DNA from 4 places in the Streptomyces sp. NPDC039462 genome. Region 4 is predicted to be linked to each of the others. Evidence: riboswitches for the same ligand, from Rfam matches in the RefSeq annotation. Region 4 holds a riboswitch; each other region holds the start of a gene.
The links. Region 4 has a riboswitch for cyclic di-AMP ahead of ACZ7LU_RS00580 (M23 family metallopeptidase). Riboswitches for the same ligand answer to the same signal wherever they lie in the genome.
Positions count from the first base shown of each region.

Region 1: linked by a shared signal. The riboswitch ahead of ACZ7LU_RS37365 (transglycosylase SLT domain-containing protein) and the one ahead of ACZ7LU_RS00580 (M23 family metallopeptidase) in region 4 are both predicted to bind cyclic di-AMP.
Region 2: linked by a shared signal. The riboswitch ahead of ACZ7LU_RS15535 (C40 family peptidase) and the one ahead of ACZ7LU_RS00580 (M23 family metallopeptidase) in region 4 are both predicted to bind cyclic di-AMP.
Region 3: linked by a shared signal. The riboswitch ahead of ACZ7LU_RS22390 (M23 family metallopeptidase) and the one ahead of ACZ7LU_RS00580 (M23 family metallopeptidase) in region 4 are both predicted to bind cyclic di-AMP.

Region 1 covers NZ_JBVKAO010000010.1:32,614-39,532, reverse strand. The annotation lists gene ACZ7LU_RS37375 (hypothetical protein) at 1-539, opposite strand, end outside; tRNA gene ACZ7LU_RS37370 (tRNA-Met) at 954-1,027, opposite strand; cyclic di-AMP (ydaO/yuaA leader) riboswitch at 1,927-2,079, shown strand; gene ACZ7LU_RS37365 (transglycosylase SLT domain-containing protein) at 2,084-2,803, shown strand; gene ACZ7LU_RS37360 (hypothetical protein) at 3,105-3,884, shown strand; gene ACZ7LU_RS37355 (catalase) at 4,223-6,502, shown strand; gene ACZ7LU_RS37350 (DUF5133 domain-containing protein) at 6,688-6,918, shown strand.
Region 2 covers NZ_JBVKAO010000002.1:1,097,139-1,104,057, forward strand. The annotation lists gene pcrA (DNA helicase PcrA) at 1-1,739, opposite strand, end outside; cyclic di-AMP (ydaO/yuaA leader) riboswitch at 1,994-2,149, shown strand; gene ACZ7LU_RS15535 (C40 family peptidase) at 2,158-3,399, shown strand; gene ACZ7LU_RS15540 (hypothetical protein) at 3,496-3,849, opposite strand; gene ACZ7LU_RS15545 (C40 family peptidase) at 4,196-5,245, shown strand; gene ACZ7LU_RS15550 (LuxR C-terminal-related transcriptional regulator) at 5,272-6,003, opposite strand; gene ACZ7LU_RS15555 (PspC domain-containing protein) at 6,000-6,919, opposite strand, start outside.
Region 3 covers NZ_JBVKAO010000004.1:17,643-24,561, forward strand. The annotation lists gene lhgO (L-2-hydroxyglutarate oxidase) at 1-385, shown strand, start outside; gene trmB (tRNA (guanosine(46)-N7)-methyltransferase TrmB) at 711-1,568, shown strand; gene ACZ7LU_RS22380 (PrsW family glutamic-type intramembrane protease) at 1,625-2,974, shown strand; gene ACZ7LU_RS22385 (aldo/keto reductase) at 2,985-3,929, opposite strand; gene ACZ7LU_RS22390 (M23 family metallopeptidase) at 4,059-5,144, opposite strand; cyclic di-AMP (ydaO/yuaA leader) riboswitch at 5,156-5,303, opposite strand; gene ACZ7LU_RS22395 (PP2C family protein-serine/threonine phosphatase) at 5,525-6,772, opposite strand; tRNA gene ACZ7LU_RS22400 (tRNA-Met) at 6,870-6,919, opposite strand, start outside.
Region 4 covers NZ_JBVKAO010000001.1:152,809-159,727, forward strand. The annotation lists gene ACZ7LU_RS00570 (M16 family metallopeptidase) at 163-1,518, shown strand; gene ACZ7LU_RS00575 (M16 family metallopeptidase) at 1,515-2,900, shown strand; cyclic di-AMP (ydaO/yuaA leader) riboswitch at 3,107-3,268, shown strand; gene ACZ7LU_RS00580 (M23 family metallopeptidase) at 3,282-4,085, shown strand; gene ACZ7LU_RS00585 (GntR family transcriptional regulator) at 4,280-4,966, shown strand; gene ACZ7LU_RS00590 (HPr family phosphocarrier protein) at 5,143-5,424, opposite strand; gene ACZ7LU_RS00595 (bifunctional acetate--CoA ligase family protein/GNAT family N-acetyltransferase) at 5,577-6,919, shown strand, end outside.

The sequences.
Region 1 (6,919 bases), on a different contig from region 4:
TACATGCCCACCCCGGCGAAGGGCTTCACCTCGTGGGTGCGGGGATCCTCGGCCACCAGGGACCCGGTGACCTTGGCGGTCGGGTTGTCGTAGGAGATCCAGGGGTGGCTGCTGGTGAGGGTCAACTTGGGGTTGAGCCCATAGTTGAGAAAGCCGGTCGACCGCTGGACGATCTCGTCGGGCTGTCCGTCCCTGGCCACGACGTCGATCACGTAGGCGCCCATGGCGGGCAGGGTGACCGGCTCGGAGCGGAAGGTGTCCTCGTAACACTGGCCCGTGTCGGGGCAGGTCTCGGTGCCGGTGAGGCGGAGACTGGCGAGGACCTCGGGGTCGTTCTTGGCGTGGATCTCGAGCGTGACGTCCCTGGGGTGGAAACGCGCGGACATATGCTCGTAGAGGGCGTAGAGCTTGCCGCCCTCCTGCAGGGTTTCCGTGCGGCTGCGCGAATCGCCGTCCCCTGCGTGCGCCGCGGGTGCGGCGACCAGTGTGGCAGTGCAGACCACGAGGCCCGTGGTCAGCGCCGCCGTGAACTTCTTCAAGACTCCCCCATCGGATCTTGCTGTGTGTGTCGCGCGTTTGACCGGTGGGGTGGGCGAATGGTTGTGCGACTGGTGGCGCGGGTCAGGGCTGTCAGGGTGTCGGTGTCAGTGGTGCCGCCCCTGCGGGCCGTGCGGAGCAGTCATGTCGGCTGTCCGGCAGGCCCATGACGTTCAGGCGGCAGACATTCAGTTCCAGGTCTGCGCAGGCGAGCAGGCACGGCCAGGTTCTCTTCCGGCCCATCGTCAGCCAACCCGTCACCGCCATGCCGGTCATGTGCGGTGCTCCGACCGGCAGTTCAGCTGTCGCTTCGGACGAGAGGCCGCCTCATGCCCGGTTCGGCCGGATGCTTCGCGGCCGCCGGTAACACACAGCAGGGCCCGGACCCACATGGGATCCGGACCCTGCTGTTGCAGTAGCGGGGACAGGATTTGAACCTGCGACCTCTGGGTTATGAGCCCAGCGAGCTACCGAGCTGCTCCACCCCGCGTCGTGTTCCTTCACCCTACGCCACTTGGGAGGTCCCTCGCACCACGGTGCGGGCACCGCAGGCATCCGCGGGCGGCGGCCGACGCCGGTTGGGCGGCATCTTGTACGCGGACAGGCCGGCAAGTGCCTTGCCCGGCCGTGCAGTACACAGCCGCAGAACATTTCCCTTTCACATCCGCCCCCGGGCCGCTTTTCGTTCCCCTGTCAGTTTTCGTCGGAATGGAAAGGGAAATCCCTCAGGCCGGTCGGGTGGGCGCCGTTGCGGTGACTGTTCTTCTTTTCTGGGCAGGCGTCACTTTCTTTACCGGGCATGCCGTTCCGCCTGCCCGCCGGGGACGAGTTGCGGGCGTCCGGTCCCCACAAGCCCTTGCCAGAAGCGTTATTGACGTGGTGTTCGCTGTTGTCTCACGACGGCAGCGATTGCCGCTCCCCCACGAGCGGACCCCGGGACGGACCGGGCAGGCCGACAGGTCGACCCCGGCCGGAGGTATGACCGTTCTGCCGCGAATGGCCACCTTTGCTCCTGTCCGTATTCCACCGAATCGGGCAACCTTGAGGCTTTAGTAGCCTAGGTAAGGATTTGACCGCTCTGTGGATGACTTGAGCGAAATGCCGCCCTCTGCTGCCCGGCCGTGCCGCATGCCACCCGTCTCCCGTCCAGTGAAATGGGTCACGCCCGGCGGCCCGTGGCGGCGCGGGCCGCTGTGTGCGGTTTCGTTCTGCGCAAAGAGAGTTGAGTTTTCGATCAAAGAGAGGGCGGGGTCGCGAGGGCCCGGGAAGGGCCCCGTGCATTCCCCTCATTCGAATTCCGGCCTTGTTCCGCACCGGCTTTCTCGCCTAACGTCACCGTCAATCCGGATGGAACGCCGAATCCTGCCGCTGTCCGGAAACTCTCCCACCCACACCCACTCACTTACGCACGGCAGGAGCGGGGGACCCAGGTAAGCCGCCGATCCCGGTGACGGGACGGCTCGGGGTGAAGTCGCATTCGCTGCGACCGGACATCTCCCGTCCGAACCCGACAGCTCACCCCGCAGGCGACGGAGAGGAATTCGTCATGCCCGCAAAGGGTAAGCACCGCCGCCCCAAGTCCAGCCCGCTCACCCGGGGCATCGCCGCCGCGGGCACGGGCGGCGCCGTGCTCGTTCTTCCGGTGCTCGGCGCCACCACGGCCGCCGCCGCGCCGGCCGCCGCGGCCGCCAAGCCCGCCGCGGCCCCGAAGACCTATGTCGTCGTCGCGGGTGACTCCCTGGCCGGGATCGCCCGGGAGCACTCCGTGAGCGGCGGCTGGCAGAAGCTGTACCAGGACAACCGCGGCGTCCTCGGCGACGACCCGAAGCTGATCCACCCCGGCCTCAAGCTCACCCTGGGCACCAAGGCCCCGGCCGCCCCCGAGCGGGCGGACCGCTCCGAGCGCGCCAACGCCGCCGAGCCCGCCGCGGTGAAGAAGTCCTACGCCAACAACCTCGACGGCTGGATCCGGCAGTCGCTCGACATCATGGCCCAGCACGGCATCCCCGGCACCTACGAGGGCATCCACCGCAACATCATGCGGGAGTCCTCCGGCAACCCGATGGCCATCAACAACTGGGACTCCAACGCCGTCGCGGGAACCCCCTCCAAGGGCCTCCTGCAGGTCATCGGCCCCACGTTCTCCGCCTACCACGTGCCCGGCACCTCGACGGACAGCTACGACCCGGTCGCCAACATCACCGCCGCCTGCAACTACGCGGCCGCCCGGTACGGCTCGATCGACAACGTCAACGGCCCCTACTAGACCGCACCCCCACCCCTCCCCGGTCGGTGACTGAGCCCCGGAACGCATGGCGTTCCGGGGCTCTTCGCGTGGTCAGGCCGCCGCCCATGTCATCGGATCTGTGCAAACACGGGTCGGTTCACAGCATGCTCAAGGAGAATGGGCCGCTCCGGTTGTCCGTACTATCGCCGTGTCAGGGCATCTGTGTACTGAATATTGCTGTCACCCCGCAGGCCCGGGCCCCAACCCCGGTCCCGGGAAGCACACATGTGCAGCAGGCTCTTCAACTCCGGCCCCAGGTCCGGGAAAGGTTGTGCGCCCCATGTCCGAGAACGTTTCCGCCACCGAACTGACATCGCAGTACACCGCTCAAGTCCGTGCCGACCTCGAACGCAACGCCAAGGAGCAGCAGCGCCTCAGCGCGGAAATCGCCTCCTTGCAGGAGCAGTTGGCGGCCCATCAGCGTGACCACGCGGTGCTGGTCAGCATCCAGCAGGCGCTCGGCGAGGAGCCGGCCGCCCCGGAGCCGGCGGCCCCGCAGGAGCGGGCCGCGGTGCCCGCCCCCCGTACGAAGAAGAAGTCGCCCGGCTCCGCCGCGGCGGGCAAGCGGGCGCGGGTGACCACGAGCGCTCCGCAGAAGGCGGCCGCGGGCAAGGGCGCCGGGAAGGGCGCTGCGAAGAGCGCCGGGAAGGGGGCCGCGAAGAGCTCCGGCAAGGAGGCAGGCAAGACCGAGGCAGGCAAGGCCGAGGCCGCCAAGCCCGCCAAGCCGGCGCAGCCGACGCTGGTCGAGCTGATCCGCGGGCATCTCGCCGAGCAGAGCGAGCCGCGCTCGGCGGCGGAGATCGCCACGGCCCTGGGCCAGGCCCACCCGCAGCGCAGCGTGAAGACGACCGTGGTGCGCACCACGCTCGAAGGGCTGGTGGCCAAGAGCCAGGCCCAGCGCAGCAAGCAGGGCTCGTCCGTGTTCTACACCGCCGCTGCGGCGCCGGTGCCCGCGCAGGCGGCCTCGGCACCGGCCGGGAAGCAGGGCGAGGAGCAGGACGGCAAGAAGCAGGGCGGCGCGGTGCAGGGTGAGGAGCAGCCCGCGGCGGCCGGTGCATGACCTCACTCATGGCCTTGCTCATGACCTTGCTCATGGTCTCGCTGCGGCAGGCCGGTGCCGGTCGCGTTCCGGCGGCGTCGCCGGTGGTCGGGTGAGGGCAGGCGGGGGACAGCAGGCATGACGGCTGGCCGGCCGGGCCGGCCTGCCGTCATGCCTGCTGCCGTGCGGCAGTTCCGGTGGCGGGGTCCGGCCGGGCGGGTCGGGCGAGGGGCCCGGACGGCGCAGTACATGTGTCCCACAAGAAGTCGTGGGGTACCCGTCGTCTCGCGATAGCGCCCCTGCCGCGTGTCACGCGCCGCTGTGCGTGGCGCGGTCCCGTCTCGAACGATCGGAATCCAGTGAGCGAGAAGAAGAACCCGGTGTCGGCCGCCGCGGAGAAGGCTGTGCAGAAGGTCCAGAACGCCATGCGGTCCGGTAACGAGATTCCCGGTGCCCCGGGCCCGGAGGCGGTGCCGGTGGAGGAGCCCACCGAGCCGCGCGAGCCATTGCCGCCCAAGGCCGACCAGCGCGGTCCGCAGACCTACAGTCCGACGGGACAGCCCACCGGGGTGCCGCAGGAGAAGGTCGCCCAGGAGGGGGCCTACCTGACCACCGCGCAGGGGGCGCGCCTGTATGAGACCGACCATTCGCTGAAGGCGGGTCCGCGCGGTCCGGTGCTGCTGCAGGACCACCATCTGCGGGAGAAGATCACTCACTTCGACCACGAGCGCATTCCCGAGCGGGTGGTGCACGCCCGCGGGGCGGCCGCGCACGGTGTCTTCCGGGCGTACGGCAGTGCCGCGGGGATCACCAAGGCGGGGTTCCTCGCCGAGGGGGTGGAGACGCCGGTGTATGTGCGCTTCTCCACCGTGCTCGGTTCGCGCGGCTCCGCCGACACCGTGCGCGACACCCGTGGCTTCGCGACGAAGTTCTACACCGACGAGGGTGTCTTCGACCTGGTCGGCAACAACATCCCGGTGTTCTTCATCCAGGACGCGATCAAGTTTCCCGACATCATCCATGCCGGCAAGCCGCATCCGGACCGGGAGATCCCGCAGGCGCAGAGCGCGCACGACACGTTCTGGGACTTCGTGACCCTGCACACCGAGGCCACCCACCACACGCTGTGGAACATGTCGGACCGCGGCATCCCGCGCTCGTACCGGATGATGGAGGGTTTCGGCGTCCACACCTTCCGGCTGGTCAACGCCGAGGGCGCCACCACCTTGGTGAAGTTCCACTGGAAGCCCCGGCTGGGTGTGCACTCCCAGGTGTGGGAGGAGGCGCAGATCACCGGCGGGGTGGACCCCGACTTCCACCGCCGTGACCTGGCCGACGCCATCGAGGCGGGGGCCTTTCCGGAGTGGGAGCTGGGGGTGCAGACCTTCCCCGACACCGAGGACCAGATGTTCGAGGGCATCGACCTGCTGGATCCGACGAAGATCGTGCCCGAGGAGCTGGCGCCGGTGCAGCCGATCGGGCTGATGACGCTGAACGCCAACCCCTCGAACTACTTCGCCGAGACCGAGCAGGTCGCCTTCCACCCGGGCCATCTCGTCCCGGGCATCGACGTCACCGACGACCCGCTGCTGCAGGGGCGGCTCTTCTCCTATCTCGACACCCAGATCAGCCGCCTGGGCGGGCCCAACTTCGCCCAGCTGCCGATCAACCGCACCCATGCGCCCGTCAACGACATGCTGCGCGACGGCATGCACCAGACGGCCGTGCACCGGGGTGCGGCGCCCTACCGGCCCAACTCGGTGGACGGCGGCTGCCCGTTCCTGGCGGGCGCGGACACCGGGGCCTACATCGAGGTGCCGGCCGAGGTGCCGGCCTCGCGCAAGGTGCGTGACGCGGCGGCCACCTTCGACGACCACTTCAGCCAGCCCCGGCAGTTCTGGCTCAGCATGACGCCCACCGAGCGCGAGCACATCGCGGCCGCCTACACCTTCGAGCTCGGCAAGTGCTGGAACGAGGGGATCAAGAAGCGCGGCCTGCAGGTGCTGGCCAACATCGACTCGCAGCTGTGCGCGCAGGTCGCCGCGGGCCTGGGGCTGCCGGCGCCGGAGCCGTCGGTGGCGCCGGCCGCGGTCGAACCGAGCCCGGCACTGTCCCAGCTGGGCCGGCAGTGGCCGGTGGACGGCCGGATCGTCGGCATCGTCACCGACGGTGTCGGTGACCTGGAGGGGGTGCGCACGGTGCGCCGGGCGGTCCTGGACGCGGGCATGGTGCCGCTGGTCATCGCCCCGGCCGGCGGCACCCTGGACCCCGACGGCGACCCGGTCGCCGTGCAGCGCACCTTCGCCACCGCCCGGTCCATCGAGTTCGACGCCCTCCTGCTGGCCGGCGCGCCGGCCCCCGCGCCCGACGCCTACGGGGCCCGGGATGCCAAGGCGGACGACGGCGCGGCCCTGCTGACCGGGGTCGAGCCGCGGCTGCTGCTGATGCTCATGGAGGCGTTCCGGCACGGCAAGGCCATCGGGGCCTGGGGGCGCGGCGCGGCCGCGCTGGAGGCGGCGGGGCTGCCCGCGGACGCCGCGGGCGTGGTCAACGGCGCGGGCCCCGAGGCGGTGCTGGAGGCGGTCACCGGGCTGCTGGGCGCGCACCGGGCCTGGGAGCGGTTCACCCCCGCCCTCTGACGGCGTGCGGGACCGAGGGCCCGGCGGGGGCGGGACGCTGGCCCCGCCGGGCCCTCGGTGGCTCGACTGGAGGGTGTCGCCGACCGGGGCGACAATGCTGATTTGTGGGGGAATGCCGATCTGAATCGGGGGCACAAGGGGCGGTGCACACCCCCCGGCGAGTAGTGGCGATGAGGAGGCCTCTGATGCTGATGGCACACCCCGTGGTGCTGAAGAACCTGGTCGAGCAGTACGAGACGCTGCGTGCTGTGCACGCCGAGAAGGGCACCAAGGAAGCCCGTCAGCGGATGGAGGACGTCGCCTACACACTGTGCGTGTCGACCGGCACCCGCGAGATAGGCGCCGCCCTCAAGGCCGCCCGCAGCCGGCTCGCCGCGCTCTCCCCCGAAGGCGGCTCCGCCCTGGTCGTGTCCTAGG
Region 2 (6,919 bases), on a different contig from region 4:
TTCTCGATGCGCGTCTCGTCCTGCGGGTCGGTCGAGGCCTGCAACTCGGCGAGGTAACCGGTCCGTTCGAGGACGGCTTCCAGGACGACGGCAGGGCCCGCGCCGGACTCGACGATGGTCCGCAGCTCCTCCATGAGCGTGTTGAAACGCTTGACGGCGTTGGTGGAGCGGGCCGCCATTCCGTACGCCTCGTCGACGCGGCGCAGGGCCTGCGGGAAGGAGATCTTCTCGCGCTGCGAGAGCGCGTCGATCATGGCTTCGGCACGGTCGCCGATGCCCCTCTTCGGTACGTTCAGAATGCGGCGCAGCGGGACCGCGTCCTCGGGGTTGGCGAGGACGCGCAGGTAGGCCAGCACATCGCGGACCTCCTTGCGCTCGTAGAAGCGGACGCCGCCGACGACCTTGTAGGGCAGGCCGACACGGATGAAGATCTCTTCGAAGACACGGGACTGGGCGTTCGTCCGGTAGAAGATCGCGACGTCGCCGGCCTTGGCCTCGCCCGCGTCGGTGAGGCGGTCGATCTCGTCGGCGACGAACTGGGCCTCGTCGTGCTCGGTGTCGGCGACGTATCCCGTGATGCGGGCGCCCGCGCCCTGGTTGGTCCAGAGGTTCTTGGGGCGGCGGCTCTCGTTCCGCTCGATGACCGCGTTCGCGGCGGTGAGGATCGTCTGCGTGGAGCGGTAGTTCTGCTCCAGGAGGATCGTCGTCGCGTCGGTGTAGTCCTCCTCGAACTGGAGGATGTTGCGGATGGTGGCGCCGCGGAAGGCGTAGATGGACTGGTCCGCGTCACCCACGACGCACAGCTCGGCCGGGTCGTCCTCCTCGCCTCCGGAGGGGCCGACGAGCTCGCGCACCAGGGCGTACTGCGCGTGGTTGGTGTCCTGGTACTCGTCGACCATGACGTGCCGGAAGCGGCGCCTGTAGTGCTCGGCGACGTCCGGGAAGGCGCGCAGCAGGTGGACCGTCGTCATGATCAGGTCGTCGAAGTCCAGCGCGTTCGCCTCGCGGAGGCGTGACTGGTACATCGCGTAGGCCTGGGCGAGGGTCTTCTCGAAGCCGTCGGCGGCCTGTCCGGCGAAGTCCTCCTCGTCGATCAGCTCGTTCTTCAGGTTCGAGATCTTGGCGCTGAAGGACTTCGGCGGGAACTTCTTCGGGTCGAGATCCAGGTCGCGGCAGACCAGGGCCATGAGGCGCTTGGAGTCCGCGGCGTCGTAGATCGAGAAGGAGGAGGTGAAGCCCAGCTTCTTGTACTCACGGCGCAGGATGCGGACGCAGGCGCTGTGGAAGGTGGAGACCCACATCGCGTTCGCCCGGGGGCCGACGAGCTGCTCGACGCGCTCCTTCATCTCGCCCGCGGCCTTGTTCGTGAAGGTGATCGCGAGGATCTGGCCCGGGTGCACGCCGCGCTCGGCGAGGAGGTACGCGATGCGGTGGGTCAGCACACGGGTCTTGCCGGAACCGGCGCCGGCCACGATGAGCAGGGGGGAGCCGGCGTGCACGACGGCCGCGCGCTGGTTCTCGTTCAGCCCGTCGAGGAGCGACGCCGGGTCGATGACCGGGCGCGGGGCGCCGTCGCGGTAGTGCGACTCCCGGGTCATGGGCGCGTCGAACTTCCCGTCGAACAAATCGTCCGGAATGGGCTCCGGAGCGCTGTCCTCGGGCGGCGGCGGGGGCGCTTCGTCCGCGGCCCGGGAGGGCTGCAGGTCCGCCAGGAAGCTGTCATCAAAGAGGCTGCTCATCGCTTCCCGAGTCTAGGCGGCCCCACTGACAACCCGCTGCGGTTCCGGACACACCCCCGCCCACCTACTCCGCGCCCACAGATGATCACACTCCGCTACGCCTCGCGCCGTCTCAGTCGTGTCCGCGTCAAGGGTCTCGTAAAGTCACGAAAATGTATCGGGCATATCGAACATCAACCTTCACAGGGGCCTCACGGGTTGGCTAGCGTGCCCGGCGGGCCACTCGCCCCCCACCGGCGAACCCCGCCGGGAACGGGTGGCCTCCGCCGAGTCCGACGTGTTCGGAGCCGGGGACCCACCAGAACCTTGGGGTGAATCGGTCCCGTACGAAGTACGGGACTGTAGGGCAGCCTTCCGAACCACCCGCCCGAACCCGACAGCTAACCCGGTAGGCGGTCTACGGAAGGAGTCGCCTCCCTTGGCGTCGCACCGCAAGCCGCGGACCCGTTCAGCCGGCCTACGCACGGCCCCCGCCCTCGGCATCACGACGGCGGCCCTCACCTCCGTCGCCCTCCTGGCACAGAGCGCGCAGGCGGCGCCCTCCGCGCCGGCGAAGCCCAGCCTCGAAGAGATCCAGAAGAAGGTCGACGAGCTCTACCAGCAGGCCGGCGTGGCCACCCAGAAGTACAACTCGGCCAAGGAGCGCACCGACAAGCAGCGCAAGAAGGTCGACCGTCTGCTCGACGACGTGGCCGAACGCACGGACGAGCTGAACGACGCGCGCAAGGAGCTGGGCTCCTTCGCCGCCGCCCAGTACCGCACCGGCGCCGTCTCGGAGACGGCCACGATGATGCTCGCCGACGACCCGCAGGGCTACTTCGACCAGAACCACCTGGCGGACCGGCTGACCACGCGCCAGAAGAAGGCGGTCGACGACTACCAGGCGCAGCAGGCGTCGGCGACCGAGCAGCGCACGAAGGCCGCGAAGAGCCTCAAGACGCTGAGCGAGTCGCGGGACGACCTCAGGACGAGCAAGCGGACCGTCCAGAAGAAGCTGGGTGACGCGCGGGAGCTCCTCTCGAAGCTGACCGCCGAGGAGAAGGCGCGGCTCGCGGAGATCGAGCGGAAGAAGAAGCAGGAGGCCAAGCGCAAGGCCGAGAAGCTGGCCCGCGAGCAGGCCGCGGAGGCGGAGCGCGAGCGGAAGGCCGAGGAGGCGGCGCAGCGGGAGAAGGAGCGGGGGGCCGACCAGGGCTCTGGTTCCGGATCCGGTTCCGGTTCCGGTTCCGACGCGGGCTCGGGTTCGGGTTCGGACTCTGGCACCGGCACCGGTGGCACAGGCACCGGCTCCGGAAGCACCGACGGCAGCTACGCCACCAAGGCCGCGAAGGTCATCGACTTCGCGGAGGCCCAGATCGGCAAGCCGTACGTCTGGGGCGCCACCGGCCCCGACTCCTACGACTGCTCCGGACTCACGCAGGACGCCTGGAAGGCCGCGGGAATCTCCCTGCCGCGCACCACCTGGGACCAGGTGAAGGTCGGCACGACCGTGAAGACCGCCGACGCCAAGCCGGGTGACCTGGTGTTCTTCTACGACGACATCAGTCACGTGGGGATCTACATCGGCAACGGCAAGATGGTCCACGCCCCGAAGCCGGGCGCGAACGTCCGCGTCGAGTCGATCTACTACATGCCGATCCACAGCGTGGTGCGCCCCGCATAAGGACGAAGCACGCTCTTGAGACCGACGCACCCCACTACGCGCGCGTGGCCCGCATCCTCCCCGGATGCGGGCCACGCGCGCGTGAGGCGTGAAAACTCAGGTCCACAGCACCGCGATGAAGATGTTCGCCGTGGTCAGCAGGCCGACCGCACCGAACATGCCCTTGTCGACCTTCTCCTCGTCCCGCTTCACATAGACCAGCGCGAGGATCACGATCAGCAGGGCCAGCTTGATGCCGATCTTGACGTTGTTGACCGTGTTGTCGTCCGCCTGGTTGAGGCCCACCAGGACCACACCGGTGACGAGCATGATCAACGCGCCGTGCAGCATGCCGGGGCTGAAGCGCGCGGTGCCCTGGCCCATCTGCTTCATCTGGGTCAGGAAGCCGCCCAGGAGCGAGGCGATGCCGATGATGTGCAGGCCGACGAAGAGATGGATGAGTAGGTCCATGAGGCCGGAGCCTAGCCGGGCCTCGGGCCGGGCGTGGCAGGCGCCCCCATAGCACCACACTCCGGCCGGGCAAGCCGGAAACGAGCCATCGGTCACGGCCGCGCACCAAGCAGCCGCCGTCCCGCGAACGGCACGGTCGTTGTCGGTCACTGTCCGCCCACTTCCGCCAGTTGCGCGCACTCCCTCACCAACCCGTGACGGTCGGGTTTAGCGTCCTGCACCAGGTGACCGGCTCCCCAACCGCCGTCCGAACCCGGGACGGCTGTCGGTCGCCACCGCCGAGAAAACCGGCGGCGGCCCGTCCCCCTGTGCGGGCCGCCGCCGGACACGTAAGGAGCCCCACTTCGTGGCAGCGCACCGCAAGCCCAGACAGCGCTCGCTCAGCGGCAGCACGGCCCGCACCGCCGCAACCCTCGCCCTCGCCGGAGCCGCGTCGGCGACCGCCCTGGACGGCACGGGGCACGCGGACCCCCGGCTCGGCCCCGCCGAGGTGAAGTCCAAGGTCGACGCGCTCTACCGCGAGGCGGAGACAGCCACCGAGAAGTACAACGGCGCGAAGGAGAAGGCCGAGAAGGCCGAGAAAGCGCTCCGCGAGCTGCGCGACACGGCTGCCCGCAAGACGGAGAAGCTCAACACCGCCCGCGACAGCCTCGGTTCGTACGCCGCCGCGCAGTACCGCGCAGGCGGCATCGACCCCTCCGTGCAGCTCGCGCTCTCCTCCGACCCGGAACAGTTCCTGGACCGCGCGGCACGCGCCGACCGGGCCGGCAGCCGGCAGGCCCTCGCCGTCCGCGATGTGCGGAAGCAGCTCCGGGAGATGGACCGGCTGCGCGGCGAGGCCGACGACCGGCTGACCGCCCTCCGCGCACGCCAGGCGGAGCTGGACAAGCACAAGAAGACGATCACCAGGAAGCTCGGCGAGGCGAAGCGGCTGCTGTCCCGGCTCACCGCCGAGCAGCGCGCGGAGCTCGCCGGCCGGGAAGAGGACGACCGCGCCTCCCGCTCGGACACCCGTGACGCCTCCCTGGGCGCCGCCAAGGCCCCCAACGCCCGCGCCGCGACCGCCGTCTCCTACGCGTACAAGGCCATCGGCAGCCCCTACGTCTGGGGCGCCACCGGCCCGAACGCGTTCGACTGCTCGGGGCTCACCCAGGCCGCGTACCGCTCGGCGGGGGTCGCGCTGCCCCGCACCACGTACGCCCAGATCGACTCGGGCAAGCGCGTCTCCCGCTCCGAACTACGCCCCGGCGACCTGGTGTTCTTCTACTCCGGCATCAGCCACGTCGGCCTCTACGTCGGCAACGGCCAGATGATCCACGCCCCGAATCCGAGCGCCCCGGTGCGGCTCGCACCCATCGACCAGATGCCGTTCGCAGGAGCCACGCGCGTGGCGTGAGCCGACTCCCCGCGCGCTTCGTCCGCTCAGACCAGCCGCCGCGCCGTCGCCCACCGGGTCAGCTCATGGCGGTTGGACAGCTGCAGCTTCCTCAGAACAGCCGACACATGTGACTCGACGGTCTTCACGGAGATGTAGAGCTGCTTGGCGATCTCCTTGTACGCGTACCCGCGGGCGATGAGGCGCAGGACCTCCCGCTCGCGCTGTGTGAGGCGGTCCAGGTCCTCGTCGATCGGGGGCGCGTCCGTCGAGGCGAAGGCGTCCAGGACGAACCCGGCGAGGCGCGGCGAGAACACCGCGTCCCCGTCCTGCACGCGGAAGATGGAGTCCACCAGGTCGGTGCCGGTGATGGTCTTGGTGACATAGCCGCGGGCACCGCCCCGGATGACGCCGATGACGTCCTCGGCGGCGTCGGAGACCGACAGCGCGAGGAAGCGCACCGGGCTCTCCGCGTCGGCCATCAACGGCGAGCAGCGGCGCAGGACTTCCACGCCACCGCCGCCCGGCAGGTGCACGTCCAGCAGGACGACCTCCGGCCGGGTGGCCGTGATGACCGTGACCGCCTGGTCGACGTCGGCGGCCTCGCCGACGACCTCGACGCCGGTGATGTCCGTCCGGCCGATCTCCGCCTGCACTCCCGTACGGAACATCCGGTGGTCGTCGACCAGGACGACTCGCACGCGACGCCCGCCCGCACCGCCGCCCTCGTCCGTCCCGGTCGGCTCCGTGGGCTCGCTCGCCCCGGTCGCGTCGCTCATGTCGTCGCCGTCCTCTCCATCTCCAGCTCGACTTCCGTGCCGCCGCCGGGCACCGCGCGCAGCCGCGCCGTGCCGCCGTTGCGCTGCATGCGGCCGATGATCGATTCTCGTACGCCCATGCGGTCGTCCGGCACGGAATCCAGATCGAAGCCCGGACCGCGGTCCCGGACGGACACGAACACCGTCTCCTCCTCGACTTCGGCGAAGACCTGCACCGCACCGCCCTCGCCACCGTACTTGGCGGCGTTGACCATCGCTTCCCTCGCGGCCTGCATCTGTGCGGTCAGCGGCTCGTCGAGCGGGCAGTCGCCCACTATGACGACCTCGATGGGGACGCCGTGCTTGTCCTCGACCTCGGCGGCGCTGCGGCGGACCGCCTCGGCGAGGGTGTCGGGCTCCTCGTCCTCGTCCTTGCCGCTGCCCTCGGGGTTGTAGAGCCAGGCCCGCAGCTCCCGCTCCTGGGCGCGGGCGAGCCGGCGGACCTCGCCGGCGCTCTCCGCGTTGCGCTGGATCAGGGTGAGGGTGTGCAGCACGGAGTCGTGGACATGGGCGGCGACCTCGGCTCTCTCCTGGGCGCGGATGCGCATCAGCCGCTCCTCGGAGAGGTCCTGCATCATGCGGACGAGATAGGGGCCGGCGAGCAGCGCGATGCCGACGAGCACGGCGAGCGAGGCCTGCAGCACGGCCCCGAGATGCGCGGCGGAGCCCTGCAGCACGAAGATGCCGGAGACGCCTGCGCCGACCAGGAGCACACCGGCCGCCGACCGGGCGATGGTGAGGGTGCGCCTGCGACGGCCGACGGCCATCCAGCGCGCCCGGCGGGCGTTGTCGGCCTGCCGCCAGACCAGGGCGACACCGGCGGCGACGAGCAGGGTCGGGACGACATAGGCCTTGGTCGAGCCGTCCAGGTCCACAT
Region 3 (6,919 bases), on a different contig from region 4:
GCTCGCCCGCGAGGGGTACGACTGGTCGGTCGTCCGCCCCCGCGAGCTCGCCGGGACCCTCGGCTGGCCCGGCTCCTGGCACCTCGCCCGCCGCCACTGGCGGTACGGCGCGGGTGAGCTGCGCCGCTCCGCCTCCAAGTCAGCCTTCACCGACGCGGTGCGCAGGCTGCTCCCCGCGGTCCGCCCCGCCGACCTGGTACCGGCCCCCGCGGGCGTCCGCGCCCAGGCCGTCCTGCGGGACGGCACACTGGTCGACGACTTCCTGATCCGCGAGGGCCCCCGCACGGTCCACGTCCTGAACGCCCCCTCACCGGCCGCGACGGCATCCCTCCCGGTAGGCAGAGAGGTCGCCCGCCGGGCACTGGGGGTGCTGAGGGGCGAGTGAGGCCCGGCGGGGCTGGGGGCGGGGCTCGCGGCGCGACTGGGGCACGCGGCTCGCGGCGCGGTCAAGAACGGAGCGCTGTGCAGCCGAGCACGGAACTCGCCGCGCGACCGAGCACACGGCCCACGGCGCGCTCAGGCACGGGCTCGCGGCGCGACTGGGGCACGCGGCTCGCGGCGTGGCTAAGCACGGAGCGCTGTGCGGCCGAGCACGCAGCTCGCAGCGCAGTCGAGCCCATAGATCGCCGCGCGCGGCTAAGCGCGCCGCCCCCGGGCCCCTCCCCGGGCGCGAACCCCCACCCCCGCCCGCCCCGTAAAATTGCCGCACTGTGTCTGACTCTTCCCGTATCCCTGATGCCTCCGGCGGTCCCGGCAGCTCCGATGTTTCCCGGGCCGGTGGCCGGGCGCAGGCCGCGCCGCGGTTTCCCGGCGGGCCCTCGCCCGATCCCGCGGGCTCGCACCACGAGCGGCGGATCCGCAGCTTCCAGCCCCGCCGCAGCCGGGTGACCACCAGCCAGGAGGACGCGCTGCGCCGGCTCTGGCCCAAGTGGGGCCTGGACATCGACGGGCTGCGCACGCTGGACCTCGCCGAGCTCTTCGGGGACGGCGGGACACCGTCCGACAAGCCCGTCGTCCTGGAGATCGGCTTCGGCATGGGCGAGGCCACCGCCCAGATGGCCGCCGCCGACCCGGACACCGGCATCCTCGCCGTCGACGTGCACACGCCAGGACAGGGCAACCTCCTCGCCCTCGCCGAGCGCAACGGCCTGACCAACGTCCGCGTGGCCAACGGCGACGCGATCATCCTGCTCCGCGAGATGCTGGCGCCCGCCTCGCTCGACGGCCTCCGCGTCTACTTCCCGGACCCCTGGCCCAAGGCCCGCCACCACAAGCGCCGCCTGATCCAGCCGGAGTTCCTGACGCTGGCCGCGCCTTCCCTCAAGCCCGGCGCGCTGCTGCACTGCGCGACGGACTGGGAGCCGTACGCCGAGCAGATGCTGGAGGTGCTCACCGCGCACCCCGACTTCGAGAACACCCAGCCCGACGGCGGCTACGCGCCACGCCCCGACTTCCGCCCCCGCACCCGCTTCGAGGGCCAGGGCCTGGACAAGGGGCACGTCGTCCACGACCTGCTCTTCCGCCGAGTCGCCCCGCCGCAGAGCCAAGTCGCCCCGCCCCAGGACTGAGACCCAAGACTGAGGCACCGTCGCGGCCGCCCGTCACCCTCGTTAGGGTCGACGACGTGGCCACCAGTCCTCCGTATCCGATACCCCCCGAGGCGCCCGCCCCGGGGGCGCTTTCCCGCGTCCGCTGGTGGCAGCGGCGCGCGATACGCGTGGCCGCGCTCGTCACCCTGCTCGCCCTCTCCGGCCTGGTGATCCTGGCCCTGGTCAGGGAGCAGACCGGCACCGAGGGCTTCCTGGTCGGGCTCGGCCTCGCGACCGTGCCCGTGCCGCTGCTCGTCGCCGCGTTCCGCTGGCTGGACCGGGTGGCGCCGGGCCCCTGGCGGAACCTCCTCTTCTCCTTCTCCTGGGGCGCCTGCGCGGCCGCGCTCATAGCGATCGTCGCGAACAGCTTCGCGATCCGCTGGATAGCCACCGCCACCGCCGACCCCAGCAGCGCCGACACCCTCGGCGCCACCGTCATCGCCCCGATCGTCGAGGAGAGCGCCAAGGCGGCGGCCGTCCTGCTCGTCTTCCTCTTCCGCAGACGCGACTTCACCGGCATCGTCGACGGCATCGTCATAGCCGGGGTGACCGCGACCGGGTTCGCGTTCACCGAGAACATCCTCTATCTGGGCAACGCCTTCGTCACCGACCAGCTGAGCCGCGAGAGCGGCCTCGCGTCGGTGACGGCAGCGACCTTCTTCGTACGCGTCGTCATGTCCCCGTTCGCGCACCCGCTGTTCACGGTCCTGACCGGCATCGGCTTCGGCATCGCCGCGCTCTCGGCCGAGCACCGGCACCTGCGCCGCGTGCTGCTCCCGCTCACCGGACTGCTGCTCGCGATGGGCGTGCACGCGCTGTGGAACGGCTCGGCGGTCTTCGGGCAGTACGGCTTCTTCGCCGTGTACGCCCTCTTCATGCTCCCGGCGTTCGGCCTGCTGACCTGGCTGGCGATCTGGACCCGGCAGCGCGAACTGCGCATGATCCGCGCCGAGCTGCCCGTGTACGCGGCGGCGGGCTGGCTCACGCCGCCCGAGCCGTACGCGCTCGGCTCGATGCGCGCCCGCTCGGTGGCCCGCGACTACGCCTCGTACACCTGGGGAAAGGCCGCGGCCCGCACGGTCGCGGAGTACCAGATGTACGCGACGTCGCTCGCGTTCCTGCGCCACCGGGGCCGCCTCGGGCGGGCCGGTGCCGACTTCGTCGTACGCGAGCGGGAGCTCCTCGAAAAGCTCTGGGAGCGCCGCGAACCGTCCCGCCCCGCGCTGGCGTACGCGGCCGGGGCGACGGCGCCGGCGGTGCCCCCGATGCCGTACACGCCCTACCAGCCGTACCAGCCGTACGGCCACACCCCGCCCCCGTACGGGCAGCCGCAGCCCCACCCGGCGTACGGCTACCCGGCGCACAACCCCTACCGCAACATCTGACCGCCGGGCGTCAGGCGGACGCCGCGGTCAGCGCCGCGACCTCCGCCTCCGTCAGCTCCAGGTCGCCGACCGCGAGCAGGGCGGGCAGCTGCTCCACCGTGCGCGCGGAGGCGATCGGCGCCGCCACGGTGGGCTGTGCCGCGAGCCAGGCGAGCGCCACCGTCGCGACCTGGGCGCCCCGCGCCCCGGCGATCTCGTCGAGCGCGGCGAGGACACGGTCGCCCCGCTCGCTGCCCACGTACTCCTCGACCCGGCCGCTCCGCGCGCTCTCCACCTGGGCGCCCCCGCGATACTTGCCGGTGAGGAAGCCGGACGCGAGCGCGTAGTAGGGGACGGCGGCGAGGCCGGAGCGGGAGGCGACCTCCTGGAGCGGGCCCTCGTAGGTGTCGCGGGAGACGAGGTTGTAGTGCGGCTGGAGCGCGACGTACCGCGCGAGGCCCTCGCGGTCGGAGAGGTCGAGCGACTCCTGGAGCCGCTCGGGGGTGATGTTGGAGGCCGCGATCGCCCGCACCTTGCCGGCCCGCACCAGTTCGTCGAGCACGCCGATGATCTCCTCGACGGGGAGCGACGGGTCGTCGTAGTGGGTGTAGTAGAGGTCGATGTAATCGGTGCCGAGACGGCGCAGGGAGGCGTCGACCGCGCCCTTGACGGTGGTCGCGGAGAGGCCCTTGTACTCGGGGTGCGCGCCGACCTTCGTGGCGATGACGACGTCGGAGCGGTTGCCGCGCTCGGTCAGCCACTCGCCGATGAGGGTCTCGGACTCGCCGCCCCGGTTGCCCTCGACCCATGCCGAGTAGACGTCGGCGGTGTCGATGAAGTTGCCGCCGGCCGCGGTGTAGGCGTCGAGGACGGCGAAGGACGCCGTCCGGTCGGCGGTCCAGCCGAAGACGTTGCCGCCGAGGGAGAGCGGGAAGACCTCGAGGTCGGAAGAGCCAAGCGGGCGTAGAGAAGTCATATGTCCCTCAACACCGGCGCCGGAAACGGAATTCCGTTCGGCCGGACCGGCAGCCCTGGCGTCGGGGGGTTGTCGCCAGGACCGCCGGAGTCTCTCAGAAGGGGGTGGGGGCTGCGTCCCGGAGTCGGGTCAGGGGTTCAGGCCCTTGCTCTGCAGCCAGCCGAGGGGGTCGATCCCGGAGCCGCCGGGCGTGTGGACCTCCAGGTGGAGGTGGGGCCCGGTGACGTTGCCCGTCGCGCCGACGCGGCCGATGACGTCGCCCGTGCTGACTTTCTGGCCGGCGCTGACGTTGAGCGAGGACTGGTGGCAGTACCAGATCTCCGTGCCGTCCTCCAGTTCGAGCACGGTGCGGTAGCCGTACGCGCCCGCCCAGCCGGCCTCCTTGACAGTGCCGGTGTGCACCGCCTTGAGCGGGGTACCGGTGGGAGCAGCGAAGTCCAGACCCGTGTGGTGCCCGGAGGACCACATGGAACCGGCGTCACCGAAGTGCGACGTGAGGGTGTACGAGGAGGTGGGGATGGCGTAGCTCTTGGCGAGCTTGGCGCGGCGCTCGGCCTCGGCCTTCGCCTTCCGGGCCTCCTCTTCCTTCTTCTTCTTGGCCGCGGCCTTGGCGTCCGCCGCCTTCTCGGCCGCCTTCTGCTGTTCGGCGGCCTCTTCGGCGGCCTTCTTGACGGCGGCCTCCTCGGCCGCGGTCCGCACGGCGGTGTCCGCCTGCTCCTGCTGGTTCTCGGCCTGCTGCATGATGCGGGCGCGCAGCGCCTCGCCCGCGTCGGTGGTGCCCTGCTCGGCGTCGGCGGTGCTGACACCGGCGGCGGTGAGCGGAGCGGCGGCCGCGACCGTGGTGGTCTCCGGCGAGTCCTCGGACATCAGGGACCCGACGCCCGGCAGGGACTCGGCCGCCGGCAGCGAGTCGGCGACGGCGCCCACGCCCGGCAGGTCGGGCAAGGATATGGAGACCGGCGGCTTGCCGTCCTGGGCGGTGGCGATGCCGCCGGCGCCGACGGCGGCGATGACGCCCACGCCGAGCACGGTGGAGCTGCGGGCAAGCCCGCCGCCGCCCTTCTTGTGCACGCGGTGCCTGCCGCGGACGGGGCGGATGGACTCCTCGGTGGGGTTCCACTCCTCGAAGGTGTCGAGGGGGCCCTCGTCGTACGAGCCGAAGTCGTCGTCATTCGGCACGTACACGGCTCGGGGGGCAGGCCGGTTGGACGCCACTGGGGCGCGCTCCTTTCCTTCCTTCTCGCCTACCGGGTTAGCTGACGGGTTCGGAGCAGGAAGGTCTCCTACGAACACCTGGCACGGAGGCACAGCTGCCCGATTCACCCCAAGTTGGTGGTTCCCCGGCTCCCTTGCGGGATTAGGCGCGTGCGCGCGGAGCCGCCTCTAGTGACGGCTGGGACGACCGCGCTGCGTTATCGAACGTTAATAGACAGGGGGTCCGTATTCCAAGCCGTTCCGGTTGATCGTTAACGCTGATCGCGTGTACGTACCGGGACACGAGGGTGCGGACCGGGGCGAGTTGACCCCCGGCCTTCAAACACCGGAGCTTCACATTTCCTTGACAGTGTGTCAGTTGTTATGCGGAGGGGTGTACTTCAGTCACCGGCGGTGACCTCCGGATCGCCGGCGGCGGGCCGCCGCACCGCGAGCAGCGCCATGTCGTCCGTCATGGCGCCCCCGGTGTGCCGCCGCACCTCCCCCGCCAGGGCGGCGAGCAGCGCGTGCGGGCCGCCCCGGCCCGGGAAGATCCGCCCGCCGAGCCGCGCCGCGGGATCGTAGAACTCCCCCGCCGCGTCCCGCGCCTCCGACAGGCCGTCCGTGTAGAAGAGCAGCGTCGCGCCGGGCGGGAACTCCGACTCGTCCGCCCGGTCCGGCCAGACCCCCAGGTCCCCCATGCCGAGCGGCAGCGCGGGCTCGCTCGCCGACATGACGCACAGCCGCCCGTCACCGCGCAGCAGCAACGGTGGCGGGTGCCCGCGGTTGATCAGGCGTACGGAACCCTCGCCGTGCCGGATCTCCGCGAGGACGGCGGTGGTGAACCCCTCGAACGCGTCGAGCCCGTCGCGCCGGGTGCCCTCACGCGCCAGCGCCCGCTCCAGGCGCTGTGCCACCGCCTCCAGGGTGGCCTCCTGCTCGGCGGCCTCCCGGAAGGCGCCGATGACGACGGCGACCGCCGCGACCGCGCCCATGCCCTTGCCGCGTACGTCACCGACGATGAGCCGCACGCCGTGCGGGGTGTCCTGCACGGCGTACAGATCGCCCCCGATGAACGCGTCGGCCTGCGCGGCCTCGTACCGTGCCGCGATGTCGAGCCCGCCGATGCGCGGGTCCGGCGCGGGCAGCACGGCGCGCTGGGTGGCCTCGGAGATGGAGCGGGCGATGGCGAGCCGGTCGTTGCCGCGGCGCACGACACGGTTGATCACGATGGCGAGGGCGGCGACGGTCGCCACGGTGACCACTTCGGTGACGGCCTCGACATGGCTGCTGACGCGGTTGCCGTAGTGCAGGAAGTAGTGCAGGAAGAGGACGGCGCCCGTGGCCGCCGCGCCGGTCAGGACAGTGCTGAGCAGCGAGTAGAAGGGAGCGGCGATCAGCGGGGCCGCCGTGAAGAGCGGGGCGGCGGTGAACTCCGGCGGGGTCGACACGTCGTAGGCGACACCGACGATGAGCAGCAGGAGAGGCAGGACCCGCACGAAGGCGCGCTCGGTACCGGTGGCCCCCCTGGCCTCCCTGGCCCCTCTGTCCCCCCTGACCCCTCTGCCGTCGGGTACTCCTCGCTGCCCCACCGCTTGTCTCCCGCCGACTCCGCGCCCATCACCGCGCTCCACCCAGGGTTCCCGCAGCGGGAGGAGGGTGCGACCTGGTGTGGGCCGAGCGGGTTACGGGCCCGGAAAACACCTGAGGCCGGGAAGCTGATGCTTCCCGGCCTCAGGCCTTCAGTAGCGGGGACAGGATTTGAACCTGCGACCTCTGGGTTATGAGCCCAGCGA
Region 4 (6,919 bases):
GTGGACTGTCCCACTGACAACGCCGACCACGACCCGTGCACCGGCGGTGTCACACGCGACTACGCCGAGGGCGGACCGGGAACTTCGTCAGGTGTCCGCACGCTTGCATACAGTGGCAGGACTGGCAGAACCAGCAATGTTTTAGCGATCGAAGGGACGTACATGCCCATGGGTCACACGGCCACAGCCGAGGCCGGCTCCGGCGGCCTGACAGCGACCGAGCACCGGCTGGCCAACGGCCTGCGCGTGGTGCTCTCCGAGGACCACCTGACCCCCGTCGCCGCGGTCTGCCTCTGGTACGACGTCGGCTCACGCCACGAGGTCAAGGGGCGAACCGGCCTCGCGCACCTCTTCGAGCACCTCATGTTCCAGGGCTCGAAGCAGGTGCACGGAAACGGCCATTTCGAGCTGGTCCAGGGCGCGGGCGGCTCGCTCAACGGCACGACGAGCTTCGAGCGCACCAACTATTTCGAGACGATGCCCGCCCACCAGTTGGAGCTCGCCCTCTGGCTCGAGGCCGACCGGATGGGCTCGCTGCTCTCCGCCCTCGACGAGGAGTCCATGGAGAACCAGCGCGACGTCGTCAAGAACGAGCGCCGCCAGCGCTACGACAACGTCCCGTACGGCACCGCCTTCGAAAAGCTGACCGCCCTCTCGTACCCCGAGGGCCACCCGTACCACCACACGCCGATCGGCTCCATGGCCGACCTTGACGCGGCCACCCTGGAGGACGCGCGCGCGTTCTTCCGCACGTACTACGCGCCCAACAACGCCGTCCTCTCGGTCGTCGGCGACATCGACCCGGAGCAGACGCTCGCCTGGATCGAGAAGTACTTCGGGTCGATCCCCGGTCACGACGGCAAGCAGCCGCCGCGTGACGGGTCCCTGCCCGAGCGCATCGGCGAGGAGCTGCGCGAGGTCGTCGAGGAGGACGTCCCGGCCCGCGCCCTGATGGCCGCCTACCGCCTCCCGGAGGACGGCACGCGCGCGTGCGACGCGGCCGACATCGCCCTCACCGTCCTCGGCAGCGGCGAGTCCTCCCGGCTCTACAACCGCCTCGTGCGCCGGGACCGCACCGCGGTCGCCGCGGGCTTCGGCCTGCTGCGCCTCGCCGGGGCGCCCTCGCTCGGCTGGCTGGACGTGAAGACGTCCGGCGACGTCGAGGTCCCCGTGATCGAGGCCGCCGTCGACGAGGAGCTGGCCCGCTTCGCCGCGGAAGGCCCCACTCCGGAGGAGATGGAGCGCGCCCAGGCGCAGTTGGAGCGCGAGTGGCTCGACCGGCTCGGCACGGTCGCGGGCCGCGCCGACGAACTCTGCCGGTACGCCGTCCTGTTCGGCGACCCGCAGCTCGCCCTCACCGCCGTCCAGCGCGTCCTCGACGTCACGGCGGAAGAGGTCCAGGAGGTCGCCAAGGCCCGCCTGCGCCCGGACAACCGCGCCGTGCTCGTGTACGAACCCGTGACCGCCGCCGACGAGGGCGCAGAGGCCGCCGAGGAAGAAGAGGAGGCGGCGAAGTGACCGAGGCCGCGACGATGCAGTTCCACCCCCAGCCCGAGGCCGGACAGGCCAGGCCCTGGGCCTTCCCGGCGCCCGACCGCAGCACGCTGCCCAACGGCCTCACCGTGCTGCGTTGCGACCGCCCCGGTCAGCAGGTCGTCGCCGTCGAGATCAACCTCGCAGCGCCCCTGGACGCCGAGCCCGAGGGCCTCGACGGCGTCGCCACGATCATGGCGAGGGCCTTCAACGAAGGCACCGACAAGCACTCCGCCGAGGAGTTCGCCGCCGAGCTCGACCGCTGCGGCGCGACGCTCGACGCACACGCCGACCACCCGGGCGTGCGGGTCTCCCTGGAGGTCCCGGTCTCCCGGCTCCCGAAGGCGCTCGGCCTGCTCGCCGACGCCCTGCGGGCCCCCGCCTTCGCGGACAGCGAGATCGAGCGGCTCGTCCGCAACCGCCTGGACGAGATCCCGCACGAGGCCGCCAACCCGGCCCGCCGCGCCGCCAAGGAGCTCTCCAAGGAGCTCTTCCCCGCGACCTCGCGCATGTCCCGCCCCCGCCAGGGCACCGAGGAGACGGTCGCGGCCATCGACTCGGCGGCGGTGCGCGCCTTCTACGAGAAACACGTCCGCCCCGCCACGGCCACCCTCGTCGTGGTCGGCGACCTGACCGGGACCGACCTGGACGCCGTCCTCGCGGACACGGTCGGCGCCTGGACGGGCTCCCCGGGCGAGCCGCGCCCGGTGCCGCCGGTGACCGCCGACGACCGCGGCCGCGTCGTCATCGTGGACCGCCCCGGAGCGGTCCAGACGCAGCTGCTGATCGGCCGCATCGGGGCCGACCGGCACGACCGCGTCTGGCCGGCCCAGGTCCTCGGCACGTACTGCCTGGGCGGCACCCTCACCTCGCGTCTCGACCGCGTCCTGCGCGAGGAGAAGGGATACACCTACGGCGTACGGGCGTTCAGCCAGGTCCTTCGTTCGGCGCCGGACGGCTCGGGCGCCGCGATGCTCGCCATCAGCGGCTCCGTGGACACCCCGAACACGGGACCGGCGCTGGAGGACCTGTGGCAGGTCCTGCGCGTCCTCGCCGCTGAGGGCCTCACGGACGCCGAGCGCGACGTGGCCGTGCAGAACCTCGTGGGCGTCGCCCCGCTGAAGTACGAGATGGCGGCCTCCGTGGCGGCCACCCTCGCCGACCAGGTCGAGCAGAACCTCCCGGACGACTTCCAGGCGCAGCTGTACCGCCAGCTGGCCGCCACCGGCACCGTGGAGGCCACCGCCGCCGTCGTGAACGCCTTCCCGGCGGACCGCCTGGTGACGATCCTGGTCGGGGACGCCGCGCAGATCGAGGAGCCCGTCAGGGCGCTCGGCATCGGCGAAGTGAGTGTCGTCACGGGCTGAGTGACGGCTGAGTCACAGTCAGGACATATCGGGACCCCGGTGACCGCTTCAGGCACTGGGGTCCCCATATGTCCGAATTCATACAGTGGTTGCCTGTCTGCCGTGTGGCGTGCGCTACAAAAGGCGACTTCTGTTTGTCGATTGAAGACGGCGCGTTTAGCGTCGACCCGGCTGTTCGTCGCGCAGTACGCCGCATCCGCGGCACCGGACAGTCATCGCCGAGTCCCCGTACGGCGCGAGCCAGGGGAGCCGGGGACCCACATGTCCCCTGGGGTGAATCGGGCACCTTGCCGCGAGGCGAGGGACCCGTAGGAGACCTTCCTGCTCCGAACCCGTCAGCTAACCCGGTAGGCGAGAAGGAAGGAAAGGATCACCCGCCACATGGCGTTCACCCGTGCCACCGGGAAGCACCGTCGTCCGAGCCGCCTCACGCGTACCACCGCGAACGTCGCCGGTGTCGCGGCGCTCACCACCACCGGTGTCATCGGCGGCCTCGCCGCCCCGGCGCTCGCCGCCCCCGACGAAGCCGCCATGGAGCACACCGGCCTCACCCAGGCGATATCCGTCGGTGACTCGCTCGCCGCGAGCATCGACGCGCAGGCCGCGGCGCAGCAGCAGGCCGCCGACGACGCCGCCGCAGCCAAGAAGGCCGAAGAGGCCGCCAAGAAGAAGGCCGCCGAGGAGAAGCGCAAGGCCGAGGCCGAGGCCAAGGCGAAGGCCAAGAAGGAGCGCGAGGCCAAGGAGCGCGCCGCCCGCGAGGCCGAGCGCAAGCGCCTGAACACCTACGTCTCCCCGATCAGCGGCTCGTACGTCTCCACGGGCTACCAGACCGGCGGCGCCATGTGGTCCTCCGGCAGCCACACCGGCGTGGACTTCCACGCGGCGTCCGGCACCCCGGTCCACGCGGTCGGCTCCGGCACCGTCGTCGAGGCCGGCTGGGGCGGCGCCTACGGCAACAACGTGGTCATCAAGATGAACGACGGCACGTACACCCAGTACGGCCACATGTCGTCCCTCGGCGTCACCGTGGGCCAGACGGTCACCCCGGGCCAGCAGATCGGCCTCTCCGGTTCCACCGGCAACTCCAGCGGCCCGCACCTCCACTTCGAGGCCCGCACCGGCGCGGAGTACGGCTCGGACATCGACCCGGTCGCGTACCTCCGCTCGCACGGCGTCAACGTCTGACGGACGACGGACGGCAGACGCCGACCCCGCACAGCTCCGAAAGCCCCGGCTCGCCCAGAGCCGGGGCTTTCGCGTTGGCCAAAAGATATCCATGATTTCCGGCCCGCCGTCGGAAATTCCCGCGCTTTGCAATAGAGTCACTGAATGAGTGTCGGTCGACCGCGTTTCGCGGGGATTAAGGCGGAGGTCCGATCATGCGCGTGCCCGCGCACTCTGTATGCACGGCCATTCGGGACGATATTGTCGCCGGCGTCCACGAAAGGGGCGGCCGGCTCACCGAGGAACTCCTCGCGCGCCGCTACGGCGTCTCCCGGGTGCCCGTGCGCGAGGCCCTGCGCACGCTGGAGGCCGAGGGCTTCGTCGTCACCCGCAGGCACGCGGGCGCCTGCGTCGCCGAGCCCACCGAACAGGAGGCGGCCGACCTCCTGGAGGTCAGGACGCTGCTCGAACCGCTCGCCGCGGCGCGCGCAGCGCAGCGCCGCACGGACGCGCACCTGAAGGTGTTGCGCGGGCTCGTCAGGCTGGGCCAGGAGCGCTCCAGGAGCGGCCTGGGGGAGGAGCTGCGCTCGCTGGGCGGCTGGTTCCACGAGACGCTCGCCCAGGCCTCCGGAAGCCCCGGCCTCAGCGCGCTGCTCACCCAGCTCCGGCACAAGGTCGCCTGGATGTACGTCGTGCAGGCCCCGGCGGCGCCCGGTGAGTCCTGGTCGGAGCACGCCGCGATCCTCGACGCGGTCGCCCGCCGGGACCCCGAGCGGGCCAGGGCACTCACCGCCGCGCACGCCGAACGGGCCGCGGCCGCCCACCGATTGCGCCCCGCACGCCGGGCCGGCCATGTGAGGGATTCGCAACATGCCGTAAACACGGTGGGCCTCCGGAATTAACGGAGGCTCCGTATATTCCGTATACGAGAAGAAAGCTATTTCTCCGAGCGGATAATCCCGCATACGTCGCTGCATCTGTCGAGGCGATGCATCCGTCGATGCGTACGCCCGCATACGTCGATGGGGTCACCCGGGAATTCCGGGTGACCCCATCCACGTAATGCTGGAAACGTGTCCTAGACCGTCTCCGGAAGCTCCTCGAGCCCCTCCGAGACCAGCTTCGCCAGGCGGTCGAGTGCGGCGTCGGCACCCTCGGCGTCGGAGGCGAGCACGATCTCCTCGCCGCCCTGGGCGCCCAGGCCGAGCACGGCGAGCATCGAGCCGGCGTTGACCGGGTTGCCGCCGGCCTTGGCGATCGTCACGGGGACGCCGGCGGCCGTGGCCGCACGGACGAAGATGGAGGCGGGTCGGGCGTGAAGGCCCTCGGCCCAGCCGACGTTGACGCGGCGCTCAGCCATGTGTTGCTGCCCTTCCAGGTGTCTCACACTTGTCTAGACCAGTGTCTCATGCCGTCACGGGTGCTCTGCCGACCCGCGTCCGGCCCGGGCCGCCCTCGACCCGTCCCAGCTTGCCCCGGCCCCGACGGCCGCGCGACCCGTACCCTGGCCCCATGCAGACCCCGTCGGATCAGCAGGATCGGCACGACTACCCCTCCCACTGGGAAGCCGATGTGGTGCTGCGCGACGGAGGCACCGCCCGGATCAGGCCCATCACGGCCGAGGACGCGGACCGCCTGGTCAGCTTCTACGAACAGGTCTCGGACGAGTCGAAGTACTACCGCTTCTTCGCGCCCTACCCACGGCTGTCCGCCAAGGACGTGCACCGCTTCACCCACCACGACCAGGTGGACCGGGTGGGCCTCGCGGCCACGGTGGGCGGCGAGTTCATCGCCACCGTGCGCTACGACCGCATCGACGACCGCGGCATGGCCGCCAGCGCGCCCGCGGACGAGGCCGAGGTCGCCTTCCTCGTGCAGGACGCCCACCAGGGCCGCGGCGTCGCCTCCACGCTCCTGGAGCACATCGCGGCCGTCGCCAGGGAGCGCGGCATCCGGCGCTTCGCCGCCGAGGTGCTGCCCGCCAACACCAAGATGATCAAGGTGTTCACGGACGCGGGCTACCAGCAGAAGCGCAGCTTCGAGGACGGCGTCGTACGCCTGGAGTTCGACCTGGAGCCGACCGCCCGCTCGCTCGCCGTGCAGCGCGCCCGCGAACAGCGCGCCGAGGGACGCTCCGTGCAGCGCCTCCTGACGCCCGGCTCGGTCGCGGTGATCGGCGTGGGCCGGGCCCCCGGCGGTGTGGGCCGCAGCGTGCTCGCCAACCTCCGGGAGTCCGGCTTCACCGGGCGCCTGTACGCGGTGAACAGCGCCTTCGAAGAGGAGCCCGAGGGCGCCCGCGTCGACGGGGTGCCCGCACACCGCTCCGTAGCGGCCATCGAGGAGCCCGTGGACCTCGCGGTGGTCGCCGTGCCTGCCGAGCGCGTCCCCCAGGCCGTCGCCGAGTGCGGTGAGCGCGGCGTGCGCGGCCTCGTGGTGCTCTCCGCGGGCTACGGAGAGAGCGGCCCGCTCGGCCGCGAGCGGCAGCGCGAACTGGTGCGCCAGGCCCGCTCCTACGGCATGCGCATCATCGGCCCGAACGCCTTCGGTGTCATCAACACCTCTCCGGAGACGCGGCTCAACGCCTCACTCGCCCCGCAGTCCCCCGCGCGCGGGCGGATCGGCCTGTTCACCCAGTCCGGCGCGATCGGGATCGCCCTGCTGTCCGGACTGCACCGACGGGGCGCGGGCCTTTCCACGTTCGTCGGATCCGGAAACCGCGCCGACGTGTCCGGCAACGACCTGCTGCAGTACTGGTTCGAGGACCCCGACACCGACGTCACGCTGATGTACCTGGAGACCATCGGCAACCCGCGCAAGTTCACGCGCCTCGCGCGGCGTTCGGCCACCACCAAGCC